DNA from 2 places in the Vallitalea pronyensis genome. Region 1 is predicted to be linked to the other one. Evidence: riboswitches for the same ligand, from Rfam matches in the RefSeq annotation. Region 1 holds a riboswitch; the other holds the start of a gene.

Evidence for each region. A riboswitch is a leader RNA that binds a small molecule or an ion and turns the genes downstream of it on or off. The one in region 1 is predicted to bind FMN.
Region 2: it holds a riboswitch for FMN, as region 1 does, so the genes downstream of both, HZI73_RS22710 (ECF transporter S component) here and ribD (bifunctional diaminohydroxyphosphoribosylaminopyrimidine deaminase/5-amino-6-(5-phosphoribosylamino)uracil reductase RibD) in region 1, are expected to answer to the same signal.

Annotation. Positions count from the first base shown of each region.
Region 1 is NZ_CP058649.1:5,698,475-5,702,367, forward strand. It holds gene ribE (riboflavin synthase) at 1-474, opposite strand, end outside; gene ribD (bifunctional diaminohydroxyphosphoribosylaminopyrimidine deaminase/5-amino-6-(5-phosphoribosylamino)uracil reductase RibD) at 476-1,609, opposite strand; FMN riboswitch at 1,882-1,994, opposite strand; gene cobD (threonine-phosphate decarboxylase CobD) at 2,105-3,178, opposite strand; gene cbiB (adenosylcobinamide-phosphate synthase CbiB) at 3,188-3,893, opposite strand, start outside.
Region 2 is NZ_CP058649.1:5,430,475-5,434,367, forward strand. It holds gene tsaE (tRNA (adenosine(37)-N6)-threonylcarbamoyltransferase complex ATPase subunit type 1 TsaE) at 1-356, opposite strand, end outside; gene HZI73_RS22705 (YcxB family protein) at 346-912, opposite strand; gene HZI73_RS22710 (ECF transporter S component) at 1,027-1,608, opposite strand; FMN riboswitch at 1,802-1,916, opposite strand; gene HZI73_RS22715 (ABC transporter ATP-binding protein) at 2,059-3,834, opposite strand; gene HZI73_RS22720 (ABC transporter ATP-binding protein) at 3,831-3,893, opposite strand, start outside.

The sequences.
Region 1 (3,893 bases):
ACCTACTTGAAAGGATGCAGCCTTCACTGTTGTAATGGTTAAACTCACCCCATCCATAGCAATAGAACCTTTATGCACCATATATTTTTGCAGATGGCTAGGCACAGCTACTGTCATTCTGACAGCGTTGTCTTCTTTTATAAAACCTCGTATGATGCCTATACCATCAATATGACCCGACACCATGTGACCTCCTAGACGCCCCCCAACTTGTAACGCCCGCTCTAAATGTACTTGATCATGTACCTTAAGCTTATGGAGGGTGGTCATATGCATGGTTTCTGGCATAGCATCTACGCTAAATGTGTCTTTTGTGAAACCTGTTACCGTTAAGCAGATACCATTCACCGCTATACTGTCACCAAGTTTCACATCCTCTAGAACGGTGTCTGCGTGGATGGTTATACTTGAAGATTGTTTTCCTTTTACCATGGCACCAATGGTACCAATCTCTTCCACTAAACCAGTAAACATATCATGCCTCCTCTACTTTTCCTTTGATTAAAATATCTGTCCCTAAGGTCTCAATCTCAATGTCCACAAGACCTATAGCATCCCGCATCCAAGCTACCCCTTCTCCTCCTACTGGTGATTTGGCATGTTTCCCACCAATGATTTTGGGTGCTATAAACATCATCACTTCATCCACAACACCGGCTTCAAGGGCACTACTGCTGACAGAACTGCCACCTTCAATCAACACACTATCTATGCCACGATCACCAAGATAATCCATGATGCATGCCATATCCAATCGTCCATCTCTTTCATTGCTCATATAGACCTCAACACCCATTTCCTGTAGCTTTTTTATCTTGAGTGGAGATGCATGGTTCCCCGTACAGATAATCGTTTTCCCTTCTTCTCTTAGTAACGCAGCATCTAAAGGTATCCGACATGTGGTATCCAGAATAATTCTTATGGGATTTTTCCCTTTTCTTTTTCGTAAACGTGTGGTTAATCGAGGGTTATCGGCTAAAACTGTACCGATCCCCACCATGATACCCGACATTTGATGTCTGAGTTCATGGACATGCTGCCTTGCTAATTCACCTGTAACCCACTGAGAATCACCTATTTTCGTGGCAATCTTACCATCAAGGGTCATGGCTGATTTTAAAATGCAATAGGGCTGCTTGGTTGTGACGTACTTCATAAACATGCGATTGAGAGACTTCACTTCTGATTCAAGCATTCCGTATGTAACGTCAATACCTTGGTTCTGAAGTTTTTGCACGCCTTTACCTGCTACAAGGGGATTAGGGTCAATCATGCCAATAACAACTTCATTAATGCCATGACCAATAATGGCATCCACGCAAGGGGGCGTTTTTCCAATATGTGAACAAGGTTCTAAAGTGACGTACATGGTGGCACCTTCTGGGTTTACTTTGCAATTGTTCAATGCATGAACCTCTGCATGTGCTGTCCCATAGGTCTTGTGATAACCTTCACCAATGATGTTACCGTCTTTTACAATGACAGCTCCAACCATGGGATTAGGATTGGTATAGCCCATGCCTTTTTTGGCCAACATAATGGCTCGCTTCATGTAATAATGGGCTTGTGACTGTTGTTCTTGTAACTGGTTTTGAATGGTTTTTTCCAATCATTCTACCTCCTTCCTTAACATATAGAACAGATAGAAATCATTGGGATACAGAAAATATCAATAGATGAGAGATAGAGCCGTATAACGGGCTTACACGAACAGACTTAACCCAAATGGATATGTCATCACATAGGGTTGCTGCTATGTTTAGAATAACTAAAAAACCTTGAAGATTAACTATCTCCAAGGTTATATATGCATATAAGAATTAACTTAATGAACACCGCTTAATCAAACAAAGTTTCCAATATGATTCAATTAAGCTTATGTTATGCCTTCTCTCATCCAGACTTTACTGTCGGTCTTGGAATTACACCAAGTCAGCTTGCGCTCGCGGACTATTACCGCCGGTCGGGAATTACACCCTGCCCTGAAGGATTTCTATTATTCAATTGTAGATTAGTATAGCATAAGTGCTTGAATTAATCAAGTACTCTATCATGGATGTTACACGTATAATAATCATGATAGTATGAAAAAAAGTGTAAAACTTTAGTATAAGACCTCTTGTAGCCATTTAACAAGTCGAACATTATCTTCCTGTAAGCGTAAGGCAATACGTATATAACGCTCACCTAACCCCGTAAAATCATCACATACCCTTACATGGGCTCCCTTAGATTCAAGTTTCACATTCAGTTCATAACCAGACATATCCTGTAATTGACATAAGAAAAAATTTGTTCGACTGTGGATGACATCTAGTTTTTGAATGGCGCTTAGTGCTTGATACATCCGCGGATGTTCGGTTACCATCCATTGGCGAACTTGTTTATGGAAGACGTCGTCATGAATCATTGCTGGTACAACTTGTAGTGCAAGACCATTCATGGTCCACGGTTCTTTATAAGCTTCTAGTTGTTGAATAACACCGTCATGGGATACACCATATCCAATTCTTAGTCCAGGAACAGCATAATACTTCGTCATAGATCGTAGAGAAAAGACTCTTTCGCAAGCCATATGTTTGATAATCGATGGTTGTCCTGTAAATTCAATAAAGGATTCATCCAGAAATAAAAAGCTTCTATAGTGTTCTATGAGGTTAACACAGGCTTCTAGTTCCGTTAGGGGTATATATTGACCCGTTGGGTTATTAGGGTTACATAACACAACCACATCTGGTTGATACCCTTCCAATGCCTTTTCAAATGCTTGTATGTCTATTTGAAATCCGCTGTTTACACTTAATTCAAAGGCTTCAATTTGACTTCCTGCTAATCGAAATGCCCGTTCATACTCATTAAAGGTAGGTTGGATAATGAGTACTTTCTTGGGTTTCACGGCTCGTGCAAACAGATAGATTAACTCACTGGCTCCATTGCCCATTATGAGGCTCCTAGGATCAATACCTTCGTATTCTGCTATGGCTTTTCTTGCTCCTGCTCCCGATATATCTGGATACTTTACCATATCATCTATAGAAGCTATCATCGTTTCCCTTATGGTCTCTGGTAACCCCAGAGGATTAATATTCACACTATAATCCATCACATCTCTTTTCCCATGATAACCACCATGCTTATTCATGTCCTCATTCCTTCCAAGATCCATTACAAGATCCATTCATGTACATTATAATTTTATTAGTAAGATACCAAGTCCTATCATGAGCAATAAGGTGACGAACTCTGACATGTACATGATACCAATGGTTTTCTTCATATGGTCGGGTTCTAATACCCGGTCATGATCACCAATAGTGGGTTTCATGACCACCTCATGAAAATAAGTGTTGGTACCACCTATCTGAATCCTTAATAAACCAGCTACAGCAGATTCTGGATAGCCGCAATTAGGACTCTTATGATTACGTCGGTCCCGCCATAATATCTTCCATCCATGGGCGAAATCATAACCCAGAATACCGCCACCAATGAGCATGCATATACTCCCTACTCGGGCTGGTATGTAATTAAATAAGTCATCGGTTTTAGCTGATGCATAACCGATAGCCTTATAATGTGCTTGCTGATAGCCTACCATGGAATCCAATGTGTTAACGGCTTTATAGATAAATACACTCTGGACAGGTATGCCCCATAACATGCCTAAACCCATGAATAGAAGTGGCCCTAATACACCATCCACCGTGTTCTCAGCCGCCGTTTCCACTGCTCCACGGATAACTTCATCTCGCGTAAGGGATTCTGTATCTCGCCCTACTAAGTAGGAGAGTTGTTTCCTTGCCAGAATCAAATCTTGTTGTTCCAAGGCTTTCCATACTTTTAGTACCTCATCCTTAAGGCATTTAGCTGCTAAAGATGTATAAAGAAGATAG
Region 2 (3,893 bases), 270 kb from region 1:
TCAACAAGACATACGCCATGATTATAAAAATATTCTTCATAGCCAATTTCATACATTTCTTCGGCATCTTCTATACGATACACATCAAAATGGTAGAAAGGCAATCGTCCATCATGATATTCATTAACAATGGTAAAGGTTGGACTGGTGACATGTTCTAAGATGCCTAAACCACTGGCGAACCCCTTGGTGAAAACAGTTTTACCCACACCCAGGTCACCTATTAAAGCATACAAACCGCCAGCTTTAGCTTCTTCACCAAGCTTTTGCCCTATATCTTCTGTATCCTTCGTTGTATATGTTTCATAAATCAATGATATCTTCCCTTCATGCTTATCTTCTTCGTCACTTAGCATCTATTGATGAATCTTCTATGGTACGATCCGCTTTTTCTTTTTTAAATTTTACACGGGATGGCTTCATTTTATCTGATACAATCTTTCGGATATATAAAATATCCTCTTGATCCTCAATGAGACGTTTAGGTATAATAAACGATTGGTCTTTTGCCACGTAAAATAATAGCTGCCATTTTGTTTCCGTCACTTTATAGAGATTTTCCCATCTAAATTCTATCCATTCTCCAGCCTGTAATACACTCAATGCTTCTGCATCCATTTTATAGGCAATGGGATCTTGAAAAACAGGTATAGTGGCTACTTGCTTTTTGGACTGTAAGAACAGCATGATGGGTGTTATGACGAGATAGATCATCGCTCCAAATAATAATACCATGGTCATCAGTAAATCATTCCACCCAAAAGAAAATGGAAAGATAGCTAAACAGATGATACTAAAAGCGAGAGACAGCTTGCCGCTTAATTTCCCATAGACATGACTTGCCATAAATATAAACATATCTTTATCACTAATTTTTATGTTAAGGGTAACTTCTTTATTTTTTTCAGCCATAATGTTCCTCCAATACTTAAGATATCTTTGAATGGTATTATAGCATTTTTGTCGAAATATATCCAGTAGATAAGCATAAAAATAGGGTTATCGTTTATAGATAACCCCCCAGTTTTAATAAAATTTAGGTAGAATTTGCTTAAATGCCTTAATGGCTATATAACCTACTAAAGTTATGATAACGCCTTTAACAATATTAAAAGGTCCATACAATTTAATAATCATATCCATTTTTTCTGCATGCATATTGATCCCTGTATATACTGGAATAAGGATAAAATAATTAGCCAAACTTGCAAAGAGTGTCATGCTTGTGATACCTGCTAAACTTCCCAGTATAAACCGCTTCAGATTATTGACACGAAAGATTAAGCAAAAGGGTAACACATAAGCGATGCCTACTATTATATTGGCTAATTCACCAATACCACCTGTCCCTGAGTTAAACAAGACAAATCGTAACGCATTTTTTATAATTTCAATGAATACCGCAGCAAGAGGACCTAACATGATGCCGCCTAATATAGCAACAATATCACTAAAATCAATCTCTAAGAAAGGTGGAAAATAAGGTATGGGAAATTCAATTAAAAAGATGACGTAAGCAATAGCTGATAAAAAAGCAATTTTAACTAAGTGAATGGTATCAATCTTTCTTTTTTGATGCAAACCTTGAAACTTATGAACTTTTTCCATTTTATTGATTCTCCTTTTCATGGTGATAGGACCTTTAAGTCCTATACGTGACATAATAAGTAGAAAGGAAATTCATTATCCGTTCAGGTTGCTTTTATTTTAGCAGGATACACAAGCATTTATCCTATACTTATGAACATAAAAAACACCTTGAAGTTATCGTCTTCAAGGTGCATATCATCATGCATAAAATACATTTCTTCTCTCATCCAGACTATACTGTCGGTCTTGGAATTACACCAAGTCAGCCGTTAGGCTCGCGGACTATAACCGCCGGTCGGGAATTTCACCCTGCCCTGAAGAATTTCCGATCTTAAGTTGTAAGTTACTTCTTAATGTTATTATATGAGATTGTTTAACAATTGTCAATGTAATTTTTCATTCTTTTAATAATCAACAAGCATTAAGTTAAGGGTTATATTAAGATACAATTTATTTAATTAATGAAGTTTAGTCTTTATACCATCGCTCTTGAGATTTATATAAGCGTGCATATTCACCTTCGTTTGTCAATAACTCTGCATGTGTCCCTTGTTCAACTAGTTTACCCTGTTTCATAACTAATATTCTGTCAGCCAGCTTTATGGAGCCAAGCCGATGTGTAACAATAATAGCTGTCTTGTTCTTTGAAATTTTCGCAAACTGATTATAGATCCTTGTTTCTTCAATGGGGTCAATAGCTGCTGTAGGTTCATCAAGTACGATGATACGATGCTTACGATAATAACTTCGTGCAATAGCAATACGTTGCCATTGACCACCAGATATATCAACGCCATCAAACTCTCTTGATAGCATGGTATTATACCCATCGATAAATTGACTATCGTTTTTATCTAATCCTGCTTGGACACATATTTTATCTAACCCTGAGTCATCTTTACTGATATCAATATGACTAATGCAAATATTATCACCCAAGGTCATTTGATAGCATTGAAATTTTTGAAACACTGCAGATATATTTTTGAACAATGACCTACCTGAAATTTCTTTCGTATTAATTTTTCCATACAGTACATCCCCTTCATCAGGTACATATAAGCCAGTAATCAGACGTATTAAAGTTGATTTACCTGACCCGTTTTCCCCAACTACTGCTACGGTTTCACCATTTTTGATATGGAATGATATGGACTTTACTGCCCTAAGATTTGCATTGGGATATGTAAAAGATACATCCCTTAAAGATATGTCCATATTTTTTGGAACCTGTACATCCATCCCATTATTTTCTGGTATTTGTAAAAAATTTAGATAATGTTGTACCCTTCCGAAACTGCTGGCCACATCCCCCAGATTATAACATATCCACCTGGTCATTAGATGAAACATAGCATCAACAGAAGCAAATATGGCCACAAACGCACCAACACTTATATGACCATTCAGCAACGCATTAAGTAACAAAAGCAAGATGCCAATATGCCCCCCAAGGGACAGCATCTGCACACCCAATTGTGCTAGATCTGATTTTACTACGGCGTGGAACCTGATTTTATTTAGAATAGATAAAGTATCTTTATATTGTTTTCTAAAAAACATAAAAGCTCCCAAAAGACGGGTTTCTTTAAAATATGCTCTTCCAGTCATACAGTTTTCGTAATAATCAAACTCCCTGCGTAAAGGGGCTGATTTATCCTCTGCTTTCGTAAAAAATTTGGTGCGTAAAATTTGTGTTAGTAATACCGGTATAAAAATTAATAGGAGAGAAATGATTAGAATCGGTTTAACTCTAAATAGATAAGCCGACATAATTATAAAGTAAACAGCAAAAAAGGTAATACTCCCTATAATCCTCTCGGTAAACTGTACTGATTCGCTTTTCCCTTTGAACGCTTTATTCATATGATTAAGCATTTTAGTGTCTTCAAAACATATTGGTGGGAGTTTATTGATTTTCTCATGTAGCTCAAGTGAAAAAACCCCTTCTGCTCTGTTGTAATACATTTTCCGAGTAAATTGGACAATGCCAGCAATTATAGAGCTACCAATCTGTACGAAACCTAAGATGATTAAACCTGTAATAGCAGCTGATAGTGGCCTTTGCCCCATAGCGTAATTTTCTACTCTATCAAAAAACAACTGCATTGAAGGCGCTAACAATCCAATGAAAATCCCATGTGCTACACTTAAGGTCTGTAATACAATAAACATTGGAAGGGAAACGCGTGCATATCTTGGAAGCATTTTTATAAATATCTTGACCACATTAACTTTTTTCACGCGTACCACCCCCTTTGAGACTCAAACATCTCAGCATAGATGCCACCTTTATTGAGAAG